One region of the Cetobacterium sp. 2G large genome, then DNA from elsewhere that is predicted to be linked to it. Evidence: riboswitches for the same ligand, from Rfam matches in the RefSeq annotation. Region 1 holds a riboswitch; each other region holds the start of a gene.
What was found. Region 1 has a riboswitch for cyclic di-GMP ahead of H5J23_RS12065 (hypothetical protein). Riboswitches for the same ligand answer to the same signal wherever they lie in the genome.
Positions count from the first base shown of each region.

Region 2: another riboswitch for cyclic di-GMP. It lies ahead of H5J23_RS08955 (HD domain-containing phosphohydrolase); the one in region 1 lies ahead of H5J23_RS12065 (hypothetical protein).
Region 3: another riboswitch for cyclic di-GMP. It lies ahead of H5J23_RS06900 (GGDEF domain-containing protein); the one in region 1 lies ahead of H5J23_RS12065 (hypothetical protein).
Region 4: another riboswitch for cyclic di-GMP. It lies ahead of H5J23_RS09820 (hypothetical protein); the one in region 1 lies ahead of H5J23_RS12065 (hypothetical protein).

Region 1 covers NZ_JACHTH010000007.1:315,131-320,214, forward strand. Annotated here, with positions in the region: gene H5J23_RS12055 (hypothetical protein) at 1-692, opposite strand, end outside; gene H5J23_RS12060 (hypothetical protein) at 777-1,379, opposite strand; gene H5J23_RS12065 (hypothetical protein) at 1,444-2,169, opposite strand; cyclic di-GMP riboswitch class I at 2,309-2,384, opposite strand; gene H5J23_RS14350 (transposase) at 2,581-3,003, shown strand; gene H5J23_RS12075 (hypothetical protein) at 3,246-3,419, opposite strand; gene H5J23_RS12080 (hypothetical protein) at 3,692-4,123, shown strand; gene H5J23_RS12085 (efflux RND transporter permease subunit) at 4,190-5,084, opposite strand, start outside.
Region 2 covers NZ_JACHTH010000005.1:1,275,277-1,280,360, forward strand. Annotated here, with positions in the region: gene H5J23_RS08950 (ABC transporter substrate-binding protein) at 1-1,426, opposite strand, end outside; gene H5J23_RS08955 (HD domain-containing phosphohydrolase) at 1,444-3,552, opposite strand; cyclic di-GMP riboswitch class I at 3,607-3,682, opposite strand; gene guaB (IMP dehydrogenase) at 3,735-5,084, opposite strand, start outside.
Region 3 covers NZ_JACHTH010000005.1:851,173-856,256, forward strand. Annotated here, with positions in the region: gene H5J23_RS06900 (GGDEF domain-containing protein) at 1-1,840, opposite strand, end outside; cyclic di-GMP riboswitch class I at 1,975-2,050, opposite strand; gene H5J23_RS06905 (3'-5' exonuclease) at 2,212-2,787, shown strand; gene H5J23_RS06910 (hypothetical protein) at 2,813-3,358, shown strand; gene H5J23_RS06915 (hypothetical protein) at 3,384-3,596, opposite strand; tRNA gene H5J23_RS06920 (tRNA-Leu) at 3,806-3,893, shown strand; tRNA gene H5J23_RS06925 (tRNA-Asp) at 3,910-3,986, shown strand; gene H5J23_RS06930 (lipocalin family protein) at 4,083-4,619, shown strand; gene H5J23_RS06935 (hypothetical protein) at 4,656-4,961, shown strand; gene H5J23_RS06940 (nitroreductase family protein) at 5,004-5,084, opposite strand, start outside.
Region 4 covers NZ_JACHTH010000005.1:1,468,324-1,473,407, forward strand. Annotated here, with positions in the region: gene recG (ATP-dependent DNA helicase RecG) at 1-1,884, opposite strand, end outside; cyclic di-GMP riboswitch class I at 2,054-2,129, shown strand; gene H5J23_RS09820 (hypothetical protein) at 2,211-2,639, shown strand; gene H5J23_RS09825 (uracil-xanthine permease family protein) at 2,674-3,993, opposite strand; purine riboswitch at 4,057-4,158, opposite strand; gene H5J23_RS09830 (YebC/PmpR family DNA-binding transcriptional regulator) at 4,163-4,909, opposite strand; gene H5J23_RS09835 (glycosyltransferase family 9 protein) at 4,960-5,084, opposite strand, start outside.

The sequences.
Region 1 (5,084 bases):
AGAGAATCTTTAATTATCAATGTATTATATTTGGAAAAATTTTTTATTAAATCTTTATCATGTTTTACTAATTTTTGATTTAGTTTTAATGCTTTAATTTTTTCATTTTTTAGTAGCCTTAGATTACCAATATAAGCTGGATTTTTCCCCTTATTTTCAGCTAAATAGAAATCTAATGTTCCTCTTCTTTCTCCAACATTAGCAATCAATCCATAAAAATTAAGATTATTTTCTTTTAGAGTAACCGAAAAATCTTTTAAAAATATTTTAGGATTTAAATCTCCAACATATCCTGCTAAATCCATTTTTAGATGTGTTAAAATTTGAACTGTAGAATTTTCTTTTGAATTTAGTTTAGGCAGTGCTATCTCTTTTACACCAACTGTAACTAAGTATTCACCTTTCGGTGCACCTTTTGGTGCTTTTATAAAAATTTTAAATTTTCCACTACGCCCTGGTTTTAAAGTAACTGTTGTAGGAAATATCTCTATCCAGTTTTTCATAGATTTTTCTATTCCTTCATCAGTTAGATAAAGTTGATATTTTAAGGTGTTTTGAGTTGGATTATATAAAGTGTACTCCTGAACCTCTCCTTTACCATCTATTTTTTTATCAAAAGTAACAGGATTTATATTTACATATCCAAAGATATTTACTACTAAAAGGAAAAAAAGAATAAAAATGTTTTTCATAAAACTGCCCCCATGTTTTAATTTAGTGTATAATTCTCTTAAAAAAAGAGAGAATAGAGCTTCTCTCTAAGTTTAAAGGAATTATTATTTTCCTGATCCTGCTGCTTCATAAGTTACTGTTAATGTTGGCATAGCATCTGTAGAAACTTTATTGTCATAAGCTCCTGATCCTGCTGTTGTTGGAACTGAACCTGCTGCTATTGTAGATGTTATTGTTCCTAGATGCTCTCCTCCTGAAAGTGGTGCTTTATATTCGTAAGAATCTACTCCAATATTAGGAGCATTCGTATCTCCAGTCCCATTTACAAGTCTTAAATTAGAAGTTATTTGATTTGCAGGAATTGCTGCTGATCCAACTTTTGTTAAAGTTGTAGTTGTCTTATTTAATGCGATAGTTACATTACCATTATTTTTTGTATCAACTGCTCCATCCGTACCAGTCACTTTAACTTTGAAATTTTTAGCTATTACTGAATCTCCTTTGTCACTTCCTCCAACAATTTTATGATCTAATAAAAGTTCATCTAATATTGTTCCTGCCTCATCTGTTATAACTAGTGCATTAGCTGGCTTTACAACCTCTGCTATTACTCTTACTGGTACTGATGCTCCATTTTCTTTATCTCCTGGGTTTGCTGCAAACGCCGCCATTGATAATGCTATGATTCCGAATAAAACTTTTTTCATTTTGTTTCCTCCCATATGTATTTTTTTTATTTATGTTCCCTAATATATATCAAGTTTTTTGATATTAAAGTTTTTTCTTAGTTATCTCTTCATATGTTGATGAATCTCTAAGTCTAATTCCAGATATATCACTCTTTTTCATTTTTTTCATAGTTAGAACTACATCCTGTGTTGCTTCAACTCCTATTCTTCCTTTTTCCAATGTTTCATATCCATCGTTATTACCAATGATATCTATGTTATACCAAATACCTCTTTTAGAAGTATTATTTTTAACATTAAAAGAGATTACTGTTTCCTTCTCTTTATTTTCACTTATTTTTAAGTTACTTATTTCTAATTTTGGTTTTAAATCCCCCACATAGGCTACAATTTCCAAATTAACATTTAATGCCATACGTGCTGCTGCTGCAACATTTTTTCCATCATCTTTTGCTAATTCTGGTACAGGAACTGATTTAAAGTTTAAAAATGTTGAGTATTCTCCCTCTGAAGTTCCTTTAGGTGCTTTTATATAAACTTTTAAAGTGCTCTCACTTCTTGGTTTAATTGTTATTATTTTAGGACTAAACTCAATCCATTTATCCATATGTCCTTTATACTCACCTGTTCCAGGTAGTGGTACTATTTTAAATCTTTGTGTTTTTGTGCTGTTGTTATACATTGTAAATTCTTGGTAGCCTCCCCCACCATCTATACGTTTTTCAAAAAATGTTGGTGTAATATGAAATGGAAATGTTATAGAAAAAATTAGTAAAAACATTAAAATAATTTGATAAATTTTCCTCATTTGTCCCCCCTAGACTATTTTGTAATTTAAAAAACATTGTATTTTCCCATCCTTTTTTTAGTAAAAAAAGACGATTTTTAGACTAAAATTTATGGAAATAAAAAAGCACTTAGCTTTTGTATTTATAATTACAAAAGTTAAGTGCAACTGGCTGCCATTTTAAAGGCCCTATAGCTTTGCGTCCTTCAGTTTCCTAAAGTTTGCCGTATTGAAATGCTATTATATATTATTTTTTTTATTTTTTCAATTAGAAATTTTTTTATTTTTTTTTAAAAAAACTTCTATAATACCAATAAAGTTTTTTATTTCAAACCATTTCAACTTTTATTAGTACACAATATTGTAGTCAAATTAATATACAAAACCTAACTTATTTTTCCTTTTTTTTGAAAAAAAGAAACAAATAAAAAAATTAATAATATTTTTGAAATTGCTAAATATATTGGACGATATCTCGCGCGTCCTGCAATAGCTGAATATAGGATTACTGATATTACGGACTCCTCTGTTACATTTTGGTATCAAAAACCTGACTCTCCAAAGAAAATATTTCTAACTCTTCCCATGACTCAATTTATTGGAAGATTATTAGCACATATTCCACCTAAAAACTTTAAAATGATTAGAAGATTTGGGCTATATTCTAGAAGATATAAAAATAAAAAACCCAAGAAAATTAAGCTTTTTAAAGGCAAAATTTCTTGGGCTGAACGTATTTTTAAAACCTTTAAGACGAATCCATTAATTTGCCCTAAATGTAACTCTAATCTTGTTCTTTTAGAAATATTCCATATTAAATATGGTGTAATATTTCCTAAAACTGGTTTTTCTTAATACGTTAACTCAAATAACTATTCACCCGCACAACACCTGCGGTATTTTGTGGTATTCACAACTTTGAGCTTTCGCATTATTATACTATTTTTTTTGTCTTATCTCAAATTTTTCAGTATTTTTTTGCCTAAATTTTTTCTATAATTTCCTTATATAATAAAAAAGCATTCTTTTAATTTAATAAAAGAATGCTTTCTATATTCAATTATTTATTTACTCTATTAACTCTCAGAGCATTAAATTTATTTTTGTAACTCTCTTTTTATCATTATTTCTAATAATTTTGAATAATCAAACTCATAAGTTTTGCAAATTTCTTTTCCTAAATATTCGTATAACGAAAGAAGTTCTTTTACATCTGTTCCATCAATTTCAGTTACGATTTCTTCATCGTCCAACATAATACTTAATTTCATTCCCCTTAGCTTATTAAATTAACTATTACAAATAATCTACTAAATTAAATATTAAATTATTTTTTTATTTCTAATAAATTATATATTATTTTTTATTTTTTTTCAATCATAATTGCTAAAGGAACTATTCCCTATTCTAAACTACAATCTATCGTCTCTAACACTAACAAGTTTCTAACTAACTACTAAACAAATAAGAAAATATTATTCTAAAAAGGATATATATAAAAAGAAAGTAAAAATAAATAGAAATACTAAATGAGGTGAATCTTATGATAAGAGCTTTTAAATTAATGTTTTGGTTTTTATTTATCCCTTTGCTTAAAATGATACCAACAGACACCAAAGAATTTTTAAAAAATCCTAAAAATAAAGATATAATTTATCCTGATGAAACTCTTTATTCAGCTTACAATAATTCATTTAATTCTTTTTTAATAACTAACACTAGAATAGTTAGTGTTTTTAAATTAAGAAATAGAATAAATATATTTTCAGTTCCACTTTTCCAACTAGGAACTTTATGTACTTACAGCTTTAAACCTCTTAATTTAAAAATGATATGTATAACCTCTTCTCCTGGGTATAACTTTTACTGGTTTTTCAAATATGGTGTGAATATGGAAAATCTTTCTAATGAAATCTCAAAAGTTGTTGCAGATGTTCAAATTAGTGGCGGGTCTAAATTACAAAAAATATTTTAAATACTGAAAAAATTAAAGGGCATGTTTGTAATAAAAACTACAAACATGCCCTCATTTAATCAAATACTATCTCTTTGAAATTTTATTTTTTACAACCTCATAAATATAGAACAATATAGGAATTAATATCAATGTTAATAGTGTAGAAAATATAAGTCCAAAAATAACTGCTATAGCCATTCCCTTATACATTTCACTACCTTGCCCAATTCCTAAAGATAAAGGAACCATTCCAAATACTGTTGTCATTGTTGTCATAAAAATTGGTCTTAGTCTCGTTCTTCCAGCCTCTAATATAGCTTCTTTTAAAGGTAACTCTCTTTCTAAAAGAATCTTTATATAATCTATTAAAACTATTGCGTTATTTACAACTATTCCTGCTAGCATAATGATTCCAACAAAAACCATTGTATTGGTCTTTTGCCCAGTTAATAAAAGTCCACTATAGACACCTATAACTGAAAGAGGAACTGTTCCCATAACAATAACTGGTAAAATATATGATTCAAATTGTGCTGCAAGTATAAAATAAACTAAGAACATCGCTACTACAAAGGCTGCCTTTAACTGCTCATTTACTTCAGCCATATTTCTTCCACTTCCACCAAAAGAATATGTTATCGTTTTAGGTAAACCTGCTTCGTCTAAAATCTCTTTTATATACTTTTGACCTGTCACTAAATCGAGCCCATTCGTAGTATTAGCATCAATGGTTACCATTGTAATCTTATCCTCTTTATCTATTCCGTAAGCTCCCTCTCCTATTTCAAAAGTAGCTATATCTTTAAGTTTTACAACTCCACCATCTTTTGATTTTATTCTTAGCTCTTGAACCTTTTCAGGTGAGTTTCTAAACTCTTCACCAAGTCTTAAACTTACGTCTACCTCTTCATTTGCTGTTTTTATCTTTATTGGAGCTCCACCTAATATTTGGTAACTTACTGAAAGCGTTAAATCATTA
Region 2 (5,084 bases), on a different contig from region 1:
TTTTTTCTCTATGTATCAATGGAATATACGGTATATTTTTAGATATTAAAAAAACAATTTTATCATATATTTTATCTCTATTTTCCTTTTCTTCTTCATCTTTTAAAATCTCTAAAAATGGTAAAGATGCATTATACATATCTTGATCACCTATATCATGCACCATTACTTTTCCTAAATTATAAATTAAATACTTTTCATCAAAAAGAACACTATATATAGCTATTTCATAATCTTGATTTTCTAACTTCATTAAGTAAGCCTCTTGTTGGTACGGCACTACTTCTACTAAAACCCCTTTTAATTCTAATTGTTTTTTCAAACTATTAGCAATTTTTATAGAAATATCGTCATTTAAAACAGTTATCTCTATTTTTTTATTTTTTACACTACTTTTATTTAAATCATCAATTGAAAAACTACTTTTTCTTACAATAGATAACTTTGACTCAAACAAACTTTCTGGAAAGAATGTACTTACAGATTTTTCTTTAAAAATATTTTTCAAAATTTCATCCTTATCGATAGCACTTTCTATAACTTGTCTATTTTTTTTATCTGTAAAAATTTTATTTTTATTTCCAAATATTATTGCAACTGTATCCAACTCTTTTGTCTTTTTTAATATTGCATTCTTATCAATAAGTCCTTCTTTTTGAAGTTCTTCTATTTGTTTTGGACTCAAATCTAAAATAACATCAACATCCTCATTAAAATATAAAAGTGCTCTTTTTCTATCACTTATCTCTGATAAAATCTCTATTTTAAAAGGACCTGGATTTTTCTTAAAATATTTATCATTCTTAGATAAAATAACCTCTTTACTTGTTATTTTATCCAATTTATATGGCCCAGTTCCATAAATAATTCCATTTTCATATTTAGTTATTGAACACATATAATAAGTCAACATTGATAAAAAAAGATTATTTTTCCCTCTTAACTTTATCTCTATTGTATTTATATCTATAATTTTTATGTTTTGAATATCATTAAAAAAATCTTTAAAAACACCACTTTTTAACATCCTCTCAAAAGATTCTTTTACATCTTTTGCTAACATTTTATCCCCATTTTGAAAATAAACATCTTCTCTTAACTTAAGTTCTAAAACTCTGTCATCTTTCCATTCCCATTTTTCAACTAAATTTGGAACAACTTCACCTTTTTCATTATAATTAAATAATGTATCATAAAGATAGTCTACAACTCTCATTGAATACTGATCCTTCATTAAAATAGGATCTACAGTTGCTATTTTAACTGCTTGCACTATTTTTATTTCATCATTATTACTATTAATTATATTATCTTTATTTAAATCACTATACTCATTAAATGGTATCTCTTCTAAATAAGTTTCCACTTCTCCAAAAGTTAAGGTTATTGTCAGAGTAAATAAAATTAAGCATAAATATCTTTTCAAATTTTCACCTCTTAATATTATTTATTATTTTTTATTGCAGAATAGAATTCTGTTGCTAAATCTAACGACTCTTTATTTTCTTCATAAATCTTTTCAAATTCTTTATTATTTGCTACAAAAATATCAACTAGTTCTGGATCAAAACTCTTTCCTTTCTCATTTTCAATCATTGTTAAGGCTTCTAAATGAGACAGTGCACCTCTATGGAATTTCTTTTGTCTCAATGCATCATACACATCAACAACAGCTACAATTCTTGCTTCTAGCGGAATATTCTCTCCTTCCAATCCTAAAGGATAACCACTTCCATCCCACTTTTCATGATGATATCTAACTATATTTTCAGCTACTTTTCCTAGTTTTAATTTTTTTACTAGATCATACCCTATATTTACATGTTCTTTCACTTTATTAAATTCATCTTTAGTTAATTTAGATGGTTTTTTCAAAATTTCTGATGGAATTGCAACTTTTCCTATATCATGCAAAGAAGAAAATCTTTTAATATTCTCTCTTGATTCTGTAGGAACATTTGCCTTTTCAGATAAAAGGGTTGAATACATCCCTAGTCTTTTCACATGATCTCCTGTATCTTCATCATTTAGTTGATTTGCCATCTCTAAAACTTCGATTAATGAAAAACTTAATTCTTCAGCTTTTTTTCTATTTTTTTCAGATTTAACTATTAATATTATTAAAATAAATATAAATATTACTACTGGTATTGATATTTTTAAAATTAATTTATAATTTTGAGTAACTATAGAATTTTTTAACAAATTATTATCTATAACTGTTTTATCAACAGTGAAACTTTCTAATATTGTTTCTATTAAATTTGATAACTCTTTTTGTTCTTTTGAAATTCCAAAACTAACTCCAAAAGAATCATTTAATATTCCAGCTACTTTAATTTTATCATCTAAAAAATTATTACTTATTACTCCCGTCAATATATTAAAATAACCTACTAAATATTCACCATCTTGACTTAATAACTTTTCTAATCCCTCTTCATAACTTTCAACTTCTATTATCTGACTATTTTTTAGTATATTTTTTAAATAAGTACAGCTATAATCCCCTTTTAATACTAATATTTTAGCTTTATCTAAATCTGAAATATTTTGTATAAACCCATCAGATTTTCTATTTGCCACTGATAATTTCATTTCATAGTATGGTTTTGTATAATTAATTTTACTTTTACCTTCACTATTTTCAATGGCTATTCCTTCCATATCATATTCTCCATTTTTTATAAAAACAAATGGCACCCCTATTATTTGCTCTAACTCTTTAGTTATATTAACTGTTAATCCTTGGTAAATACCCTTTTGTTCATAGTAAAAAGGTAACATAAATTTATCTTTTCCTAATTTCACTTTTATAGTTTTATAGCTTTCCTTTACTTTTTCATAACTTGGTGTATCTTTTAGTAAATACTTATAAAATTCTATTCTATTTTTTGATAATAATTTTTGAAAACTATCTCCTTCTATAGTGTCCATAGTTTCCTCTATCTCTTTATGAATATTTTTCAAATTTTTCTTAATTGCTATTTGTTCGTTATATCTAATATTCTCTAAAAGTTTATAATTTGTTTCTCCTGAATTTTTATCATACCAATCTTGTGCTATAAAAGCATCAACTTCTCCCTCTGAAAGTTTTTCTAATCCTTCGTCTAAGTTTTTCACTTCGATTTTTTCTAGATTTAAGTTGTTGTATCTTTCTTTAAACTCTTTTAATCCATGTTGATTTGGAATATATGCTACTTTCAAATTTTTTACATTTCCTAAGTTGGAAAGTGTGGAATTTTTATTAACAACAACTCCTACTCTATATATCATTGGAGTATCAAAATAATCATACACTCTCTTCCCATCAAGAGTTTCAATCGTTCTTAGTACAACGTCACTATCTTCACCATCTAAATTTATACTTATATTTTTATTTTTTAATACATCTGCAAAAATATCTATATAAACTCCTTGATATTCACCTTTTTCTAAATCTTTATACAAATACATATCTGTTGTATTTGATGGTATTGTTATATTAATGTTATCTTTTGAAAAAATACTACAACTTACTAACATTAAATATAATAATATTATTTTTTTCATTTTTTCCTCCATAAATAATTTTTTGCAAAAAAAAACTGCAATAATCACAAAGACTACTGCAGCTGGCTGCCATTTTAAAGACCCTATAGCTTTGCGTCATAGGGTTTCCCCTACTTTGCCTTATAAATAAAGATTTCTCTTTAATTATAATCAATCAAAACATTAAAGTCAACTTTTTATATCTATTTAGAATAGTTTGGAGCCTCTTTAGTTATAATAATATCATGCGGATGACTCTCTTTTAATCCTGCTCCTGTAATTTTTACAAATTTTCCATGAACTTTTAAATCTTCAATTGTTGATGTTCCACAATATCCCATTCCAGCTCTTACTCCTCCACATAATTGGAAAACAACGTCTTTCAAGCTTCCCTTATACGAAACTCTTCCCTCTATTCCTTCAGGAACTAATTTTTTAGCATCATTTTGGAAATATCTATCTTTCGATCCTCTTTTCATTGCTGCCATTGAACCCATTCCTACATATACTTTATATCTTCTTCCCTCATATATCATCTCTTCTCCAGGGGCTTCAGTTGTTCCTGCTAATAATCCTCCTAACATTACACAATCTGCTCCTGCCGCTAAAGCTTTTACCATGTCTCCAGATAGTTTTATTCCACCATCTGCTATAACACCAATCCCTCTTGTTTTACAAACTTCATATACATCATTAACTGCTGATAATTGAGGAACACCTACTCCAGCTACAACTCTCGTTGTACAAATAGATCCTGGTCCTACTCCTACTTTAACAGCATTTACTCCAGCTTCTATTAAATCTAAAGCTGCTTCTGCAGTTACTATATTTCCACCAATTATGTTTAACTTAGGAAAATTTTCTCTAATCTCTTTTATTTTTTCCATAACACCTTTTGAATGACCATGTGCTGAATCTACAGTTATTATATCTACACCAGCTTCTACTAGAGCTTTTACTCTTTCTAAAGTATCTGCTCCAACACCAACTGCTCCACCAACTCTTAATCTTCCTTGAGAATCTTTACATGCAAATGGATACTCTACTAAATTATCAATATCTTTTATTGTTATTAGTCCTTTTAACTTTCCATTTTCGTCAACTATTGGTAATTTCTCTATTCTATTTTCTAATAATATATCTTTTGCTTCTTCTAATGTTGTTCCAACAGGTGCTGTTACTAAATTTTCTTTTGTCATTATGTCACTTACTAATTGATCCATATCTTTTCTATACTTCAAATCTCTATTTGTTATGATACCAATCAATGACCCATCTTCTTCAATTACTGGTAATCCTGATATTTTATATCTTCTCATTATCTCTTCAGCATGCCATACTGTAGAATCTTTAGTTAAAGTTACTGGATTTTTTATCATTCCGCTTTCATTTCTTTTTACTCTGTCTACTTCAGCAGCTTGATCTTCTATACTCATATTTTTATGTATAAATCCAATTCCACCTTGTCTTGCTAAAGCTATTGCTAAGTCTCCTTCTGTTACTGTATCCATCGCTGCACTTAAAACTGGAATATTCAATTCGATATCCTTTGT
Region 3 (5,084 bases), on a different contig from region 1:
TAATATAGTATCCGATACTAAAAGAGATATTATACTTAGTTATAATATTGGAGTTTTTACCTAGATATATTAATTTTTCTAATCTTTCTAAAAGATTTTTCTCACCATAATATAAATAAAATTCATCTCCAGATATTCTAAAAGTATTTTCTCTTGGAAATACATCTAATAAAAGTTTTCCAACTTCAGAAAGAACTGAATCCCCTTTACTATGACCATATTTATCATTAGTTTTTTTGAAATTATCTAAATCGATTACAATAACAGCACCTTTGATAAAATCATTTTTTTTACAAAACTCATTAAAAAGATACCTGTTGGGTAGATTAGTTAATTGGTCATACTTTAAAGCTTTTGTTAATTTTTTTTGGAAAACTATTTTACTAATTAGTACTAAAAGTATAAATATAGTTATATACCAAATTTTTTTCTTTTCCTCAGCTTCTTCAGTTATGTTGAGAACATATTCTTTCTGGTCTATTTCAACAAAATTTCTAATTTCATTTTTATCAATATCCCCAATAACTGCAATTGCTTTATTAAAAATATCTCTTAAAATTTTTTGTTTTTTTGAAAAAGCAAAATTAATAGGAATATCTTTTATTTTTATATCTTTATGTTGTTTACCACAGTCTCTATCATAGATGTTATATGGGCTTATTATATAACCAACTTCATCTTTTTTAAAAGCTTCAAATAACTCTGCTGTGGAGTTGTATATTTTCATATCTTCCTCTATAAAATATTCTTTACCAATATCTTGAGACTTTCCATCTTTTAAAACGCCGACATTATAATCACCACTATCAATATGGTTAAGTAGATGCATTGGGATATAATCGATTGCTTCTGAAAAGATATAGCTAGATTTTCCTTCAGCAGTTGTTGAAAGTGTTAAAAAATCAATCTCTTCTTGTTTAAATTTTTTTTGTATATATGTCCACTTTTTCCCGTTGTAGGTATATTTTATTGGAATTTCAATAATACTAGCAATTTTATCAATATATTCAGGTAGTATTCCAATAAATTGATCACTATTTTTAATATATATACTTAAAGAGATGTCATCTTCAAGAGAAGTTGTTATAAATTTCTTTTGTGATAAAAAATCTTTTTCCTCTTCAGTTAAGCTATTTTGGAATCTTTCTCTTTGATAGTATAATGGAAGATTTTTAAAGTGATTAGATATTTTTTTACTATATTTTTTATTCAAAGCAGTATTTATGTGAGGTAATAAATACTCATATTTTTTATTTACACCAATGCAAACAGGAGCTAAAAATGAGACTAATAGTCTATTTTGAGATTTGAGAGCGATAAACTCTGAGTCTAAGTAAAAATTATCTTTAAAATCATCAATATTATCAACTTCTACGATATTTGCATCTATGTTGTTTTTTTCTAAAAAATCTTTTAAATGCTTTATGGGAATTTCATCCCCTTTAAACACATAAATTGTTTGATTCATTAAATCATATGGTGAATCTAAAGGAATTTTATCAGAAGCGACATATAGATTTTCACTAAAAATAGGTTTAGAAAGTAATATATTGTTTTTTCTAACAGTGTTTTTTGTGACCAACCCTAAGGCATCGATAGTTCCCTTTTCAAGATTATTATGACTTTCTCTCCAAGAACCATGAACTTCTTTTACATTTAATTTTAACTCATTTTTAAAGAGGTCACGGATAATTCCATTGATAGAAATACCATCAATTTCTACTTCAGTCTCTGGATAGTTTTGAATTCCTAGGTAAAAAGTATTATCATTTGAAAAAGCTACCATTGTCATAGTTAAGAATAGTAGTAGTTTTAAAAATCTATTTTTTAATAGTTTCAACTTTGTCCTCCATTTATTTTATCTAAATACAAATTTAGCTTGTAAAGTTATTCTTATTTAGTAGTGACTAAAAATGTGTATTTTTTAGGTGGACTAATCCTAAAATAAAAAAAACAACAATTTTATAAAAAAATTGTTGCAACTGGCTACCATTTTACAGGTCCTATAGCTTTGCGTCATAAAGTTTCCCTTATTTTGCCTGCTTGTTTGAATAAGCATTCATATGATATATTATAAATGTAGTTTAATCAATTTGAAATTTACTGTAAAAAAGTATGTAGAGAATTTCAATAAGTTTTATAAAATATTTTATATTGTAATTTTAAAAATGATAGAGTATTATTAAAATATAGATAAAAGGGAGGATAGGTATGAAATTATTATATTTAGATACAGAAACAACTGGATTAACTGATAACTCTGCAATAGTTCAAATAGCTGGTGCTATAGAGATAGATAACGAGGTTGTAGAATGGTTTAATATTAGATGTAAACCTCATAACGGAGCAGATATTTCAGAAAGTGCTTTAAAAACTATAGGATTTACAGTAGAAGAACTTAACAAAGAGCAGGAGCCAGAAGAGGCATTAAAAGAGTTAGAGAAAATTTTTTCAAAATATGTAGATAGATATGATAAAAATGATAAATTAGTTATGATTTGTCATAACTATCCATTTGATTTTAGAATGTTATATAATTTTTATAATAGATTAAATAATAGATTTATGGGAAGCTTTATTGATTTTAAATTAAACGTATGTACTCTTAATTTAGTAAAATCACTTCAAGTTATGGGAATTTTACCAGTTTTAGAAAACAATAGATTAGAAACGTGGTGTAAACATTTTAATGTTTCACTAGAAAATGCACACGATGCTTTAGAAGATATTAGAGCAACAAGAGAGGTTTATAAAAACATAGCTAAAGTTCTTGAAAAAGCCAAATAATTAAAAAATTATAATAGGAGGAAAGATGAAAAAGGTATGTTTAGTTATAATGTCAGTAGTTTTAACAAGTATGGTATCTTTAAGTGCAGAGATGAAATCAATGAAATCGGAAACTCAAAGAGACAGAGAAGTTGAGGAAACTTTAATTAAAACTTATTCTCTTAAAAGAGGAGAGGATATAGTTCACTACATGTATAATAAAGTAGATTTAAATGGAGATAAAAAACCTGAAGTTATAGTTTATGCATATGGACCTATGTTAGGAGGCTCGGGAGGAGATTCCGGACTTATTTTAAAAGAGGTTAGTGAAGGATATCAAGTTATATCTGAACTATCATTAGTTTGTACACCAATAATTATAAGTGATAATAAAACAAAGGGATGGAATGACATTATAATGGAAGTTTCAGGAGGAGGAGCAACTCCTGGACAAGCAATATTAAAGTTTAATGGAAAAAAATATCCCTCTAATCCATCTACTCAACCTATGTTAGGAAAAGATGCTAAAATAAAAGGAGTTAAAATTTTAGCAGATGAATTTGTACCAAATGTAGGAATACCTTTAGAATAGTTTTTAATAAAAAAGACACTAGAGATTATTTAGTGTCTTTTTTATTACTTCTTATAATTTCAACGATTTGATATATTAATAAAGCTATATCTCCAATTAAAAAGAGAACAAAAGTCATTAACTCTTCATCAGTAGATTCCATTTGAATTAAATGAAAAGATATAAATAAAATTAATATTATGTTTGCAAAGAAAAGAGCTCTTTTTCTTTTATTTTTAAAAAATGCATTATTTTTCATAAAAACCATCCTTAAAGTACTATAATTAATTTAAACTAGAATTATTATATCATTATTAGTTGAAAAAGAAAAGAAATTAAACTAATTGTTCGAAAGTTAGTCTTAAAAAATAAAAATAAAAAAAATGAAAAAACTAGTTGATTTTTTTTGCAAAAATTGATAGAATTAATAACGAATAAGGAAGATTGAAGAGACTTCTTAACTGAAATGCCTGGGTGGCGGAATAGGTAGACGCACAGGACTTAAAATCCTGAGCTATCTGATAGCGTGCCGGTTCGATTCCGGCCCCAGGCACCATATATATTTTTTTAATGGGGGTGTAGCTCAGTTGGTTAGAGCGCATGCCTGTCACGCATGAGGTCGCGAGTTCGACCCTCGTCACTCCCGCCATTAAAGAACTTAAAAGATGTAGAGATACATCTTTTTTTATTTTTTATTAGGAAATATAAAATAATTTAGTATATCTAGAACATGGAGGTGTTTTAGATGTTAGTGAAAAGAGATAAAAATAATTTTTTTTATTTAAGAGTAATCTCTATTTTATTAAGTTCTATTTTATTTTTTAGTTGTTCAAGTTCACCTAAAGTAGAGAAAAATTTTGATTTTTCAATAGACAGGTATTTGGGAAAATGGTATGAGATAAAACGATTTAATCACGGATTTGAAAGAGGACTAAAAGAAGTAACAGCAAACTATGAGTTAGAGAAAAATGGAAAAATATCTGTTATTAATAGAGGTATAGATTCTAAAAATAAAGAAAGTATATTTTATGCAACGGCTAAACAAACAGATATTCCAAACTTCTTAAAAGTATACCCTAACGCATTTCCTATAATAGGAGCTCAATATAATGTAGCATGGATAAGTGTTGATTATAAATATGCTATAGTAACAAGCTCATCATATAAATATTTATGGTTTTTATCAAGAGAGAAAAGTATTCCTTTAAATATTTACAATGAGATGATCCAAAAAGCTGAAGCATTAGGCTTTAAAACAGAGAATTTAATAGATGGGCAATAATAAAATAAAATAAAATAAATATGAAAGAGGTAGGGTATGAAAAAAATAATTTTAGCAGTTGCAATATTAGGACTTGTGGGATGTTCTAATAGTAAAAAAGTGGAAACAAATAGCTCTCCTAAAATGGTTGGAGCATATGGAAGTAGTAAAATGGATGCTATGGGAGAGATTGCTTTAAATAAATTAGTTCAAGAGAAAAAACTTGGAAAAAATTATAAATTAATAGAGTATCAAAAGCAGATTGTAGCTGGTATAAATCATAAATTTATATTAGAAATCAATGGGAAATTGCAGCAGTTTGTTGTATATGAATCTTTAAATGGTAAGTTTACTGTAAAATAAAAATAAAGCCTCTTAGATTTAGTTCTAAGAGGCTTTTTAATTCTATTTAGTCCAAGAATCTATGGCAGCTTTAACAGATCTATTCATCTCTTTCATAAAGCTAGAAGTTATTTTTCTTTTATA
Region 4 (5,084 bases), on a different contig from region 1:
CCCAAAAATTTCTCCAGCTTTCCTTAATCTTAAATCTTCCTCCGCTATTTTAAATCCGTCTTCAGTACTTTCTAAAACTTTAAGTCTTGCTGCTGAATTATCATTTTCTGTATTGGAAAGTAAGAAACAATAAGATTGATGTTCTCCTCTTCCAACTCTCCCTCTGAGTTGATGTAGGGTTGCTAGTCCAAAACGTTCAGAGTTTGTTATTACCATTATACTTGAGTTAGGAACGTTTACTCCAACCTCAATAACTAAAGTAGAAACTAGTATATCTAATTTATTATTTTTAAAGAGATGCATAACTTCATCTTTTTCTTTATTCTTCATTCTTCCATGCAAAATTCCAACTCTATATCCTGGTAAGTTTTTTAAAACTTCATTATACAACTCCTCTGTGGATTTGGCTGAAAGCTTTTCACTTTCACCTATTAAAGAAGCTACAAAATATGCTTGACGTCCCTCTTTTAATTTTTTATCTATGAAGTGATACATCTTTTCTTCATCCTCTTCTTCACTAATCCATTTAGTTTTTATAGGTTTTCTTCCAGGAGGTAACTCATCTATTACTGCTACATCCAAATCTCCATATATACTCAAAGCTAAAGATCTTGGAATAGGAGTTGCACTCATAACAATAAGGTTTGCTAAAACACCTTTATCTCTAAGTCTTTTTCTTTGTAAAACTCCAAATCTGTGCTGTTCATCTATAACTATTAATCCTAATTTTTGAAATTCAACACTATCCTCTATTATAGCATGAGTTCCTACTACAATATTTGTTTCCCCTGTTTTTATTCTACCTAACAATTCAACTTTCTTCTTTCCTTTTACGCTTCCTGTTAAAAGTTCAACTTTTACCCCTAACAATTCTAAAGTCTCATAAATAGAAAGGTAATGTTGCGTTGCTAAAATCTCTGTTGGAGCCATCAAAACTCCCTGATAACCGTTTTCTACCATATATAAAAGAAGTAGTACAACAACTATTGTTTTTCCGCTTCCTACATCTCCCTGAATTAAATAATTTATTATTTTTCCAGCATTTATACCTTTATATATCTCTGTTATAACTTTTTTTTGAGCAGTTGTTAGTGAAAAAGGTAAACTTTCTAAAAACTTTGAAACTAACTTTTTATTTCCCTCAATTTCATATAGTCCAGCATTAGTTAAATCTATCTCAAAACGCTTTTGAAGTATTCCCATCTCCAATATTAAAAGTTCTTCTATTGCAAAACGCCTTTTTGCTTCCTCTAAATTTCTTGGATTTGTTGGATAATGAATCTCTTTTAAAGCATTTTTTCTATTCATAAGTTTATATTTTTTTATTATTTCATCTGGTATATTTTCTTGAAATATATCTAAATAATTTTTTAACGCCTCTTTTAAAACTCTTCTTAAACTGTTTTGATTCAAGTCTTTTATAGCGCTGTAAATAGGTAATATTTCTCCAGTATTTTCTTGTCCTTTATACAATTTAAACTCTGGATTTACCATTTGAAATGTATATCCTCTTTTTACATTTCCTATAAAAATATATTCTTCTCCTATTTTTAAACTATTTCTTAAATAAGGCCTTTGAAACCATACAACTTCGAGAACTCCTGTTCCGTCATTTACTGTTGCTTTTATCATTTTCATTCCTGTTCTTGTAGGAGGAGCAGATATATTCATTATATTTCCTTTTAATACAACATATTCATCCCCTCGTAATTCACCTATTTTTTTAATATTTGTTCTGTCGTCATAAGCTCTCGGAAAATAATATATTAGGTCATAGAGTGTTTCTATATTTAATTTTTTCAACTTCGAATATGTTGCACTCGAAACTCCCTTTATATTAAAAAGTTCTATCTCTTTATAAATATCTTTATATATCTTAATCACCACCTTTTTTTAATTATAACATACTTATATATCCTTTTGTACAATTTATAATGCGTTTTGTATTTTTGTAACAAACCCTCTTAAAACAAGGCTTTGTGAAAAATATTTCTTCATATTTTTTGTAATTTTTGTTTGACATTTTTTAAATTTTAATATATCATTATTATATAATATAAATCGGCAAAGTAGGGGAAATCCTATGACGCAAAACTATAGGGTCTTTAAAATGACAGCCAGTTGCAGTTACATTTTGGTCAAACCAAAATATAAGTGCAACTGGCTTTTGTATTTTATAAACTTTATGAAATTACGGGAGGGAACAAATTATGAAAAAATTATTAATACTTTTATCTTTAACTACAGCTATGACAGCTTTTGGAGCAGCAAATGTTATTGAAGAATCTGATACAATGAAAATCACTGCTAAGATAGTAAAACCTTTAAGAGTTTCTTCAGAAGCTATGGCACTTGGAACAATAGTTCAAGGAGCATCAGCTTCTGGTCAATCTACCGTTACTATCGAAGGTGATAGAGGACATGGAATTACAGTTGATTTGATTAAACCAACTCATTTAACAAGTACAAATGGTGATCAGCTTCAAATCGTTCTTAATACTAATTATATTCCAACACACATTGGAGAAGATGAAAAAACTGAATTTATTGTTTATGGAAATATTAGTGCTGAATCAACTGCAACAGCTCCTTCTGGAGTTTATTCTGGTAATTTAATTACTTCAGTTAGGTATAACTAAAAAATAAAAACTGAGGAGATTATCCTCAGTTTTTTTATGCTACAGATACCTCTACTTTTTCATTTTTCTTAGGTAATATCAGGTTCATCACAACTGCTAAAGTTCCAGCTACAACAAATCCTGAATCTGTAAATATATATCTTATACTTTCAGGGAATGCTTCAATTACTCCTGGAACTAATCCTATTCCATACCCTAGTCCCAACGAAACTGCTAATATAACTGCATTTCTTCCCTCTAGTGATTCTTGATTTATAAGATTTATTCCACTAATTGAAATCATAGAAAAAATCATCACCAAACTTCCACCTATAACACTTTGAGGAACTAATGTAAAAGCTGCTGCAACCTTTGGTATAAATGCACTTACTACTAAAAACATTGCTCCTATCCCTACAACAAATCGACTCATTACTCCTGTCATAGCAATTATACCTGTATTTTGACTAAATGATGTTGTTGGCAATACTGAAAATATAGTTGCAAATGCACTCCCTATTCCATCACATATTATTCCACCTTTAAGCTCACTATCTTTCAATTCTCTCTTAGCGCCACCCATTGTAATTCCTGACATATCTCCCATCGTCTCTATAGCAGACACTACAAACATCATAACCATAGGGATAATTGCCTCTATATGAAATGAATACCCAATAGAAAATGGTCTCGGTACACTTACTATATCTGCTTGTAAAAGTGGAGTTATATCTATCTTTCCCATTAAAAAGGCTATTACTGTCCCCACTATAGTTCCTATAAAAATCGCTCCCGAACTTGTTACACCCTTTGTAAACTCCTTAAAAAATATTACTACTGCTAAAACTATTGTTCCCAAAATTAGATTCTCTTTCGATGCAAAATCAGGTGCTCCATATCCTCCAGCAAAACTATTTATTCCAACTGGTAAAAGGTATAATCCTATAGCTAATATTACAGTTCCTGTAACTATTGGTGGAAAAAATTTTCTTATTCTCTTCATATGAAACCCTAGAAAAGCTTCGAAAATTCCTCCTATTAATGCTGCTCCTAAAACCCCTTCATATCCAAATTTGCTAGCTACCGATATAGCTACCGGTGCAAAAGAAAAGTTTGTTCCTACAACTACGGGCAGTTTAGCTCCCATAGGTCCTAATGTGTAAACCTGTACCAAAGTATTTAATCCCGCTACAAGTATTGTTGCTTGTATTAAGTTTATTTTTATATCTTGAGCAAACCCAAGTATTCCAGCAACTATTATTATAGGAGTTATATTTCCCATAAACATTGCCATAATGTGTTGTAAACCTAAAGGAATCGCTGTATTTAAATCTGGCACTCCATTTAAGTCATAAGGTGATTTGTTTCTCTGCATATTTAAAATTTCCTCCATATTTTAAATAAAAAAGCATAGACTCATGGATAGAATCTATGCTTAAATGCAGTCAGTTCTACCCATAGTGTCTTCATTTACGGTAAAGACGTAGAAACTATTGGACCATATTTCCAAAAATATATGAGTATGTTTTTTATTGTTTTTTATTTTACAGTTGCTCTAATAACTCATCTGATATATCAAAATTTGAATAAACATCATTTACATCATCTAAATCATCTAAACCTTCATATAATGCCATTACCTTTTTAGCAGTCTCTAAATCAGTAATTTGTACTTTATTATCTGGAATCATTGCAACTTCAGCTTCAGTTACATTATAACCAGCTTTTTTTAACTCTTCTGCTACTGCATTACAGTCTGCTGAATCTGTTAAAACAGTAAACTCTCCATCTTCCTCTTTAACATCTTCTGCTCCAGCTTCTAAAGCGGCCATCATTAGCTCATCTGCATCTACACCTTCAGCTGCAACTATGATTTCTCCCTTTCTTTGGAACATCCAAGATACAGCTCCATCTGTTCCTAAATTTCCATTTCTTCTAGAAAAAGTTGCTCTAACTTCTGAAGCTGATCTGTTTTTATTATCTGTTACAACTTCAACTATGAAAGCTGTCCCTTCTGGACCATACCCTTCATATCTAATTTCCATATAATCTACACCATCAAGTTCACCAGTACCTTTTTTAATAGCTCTCTCAAGGTTATCTTTTGGCATATTAGCAGCTTTTGCTTTATCTATTGCAAGTCTTAATCTAGGATTAAAGTTTGGATCTCCTCCAGCTTCCTTCGCTGCGATTGTTAACTCTTTTCCTAATTTTGTGAATAGCTTTCCTCTTTTAGCGTCTTGAGCACCTTTTCTATGCTTTATATTAGACCATTTACTATGTCCTGCCACAAAAACTCCTCCTTATTTTTTAAATATCTTTTTAAATTTTATCATAACCACTATTTTTTTTCAATATATTTGGGTACAAGCTCCATTTTTTCCCTTACTTTTTCTAAAACAATATCTGGAGTAATTAATCTATACTTTTCTTCATACGATAAATTATCATATGTTTTATCTGAAA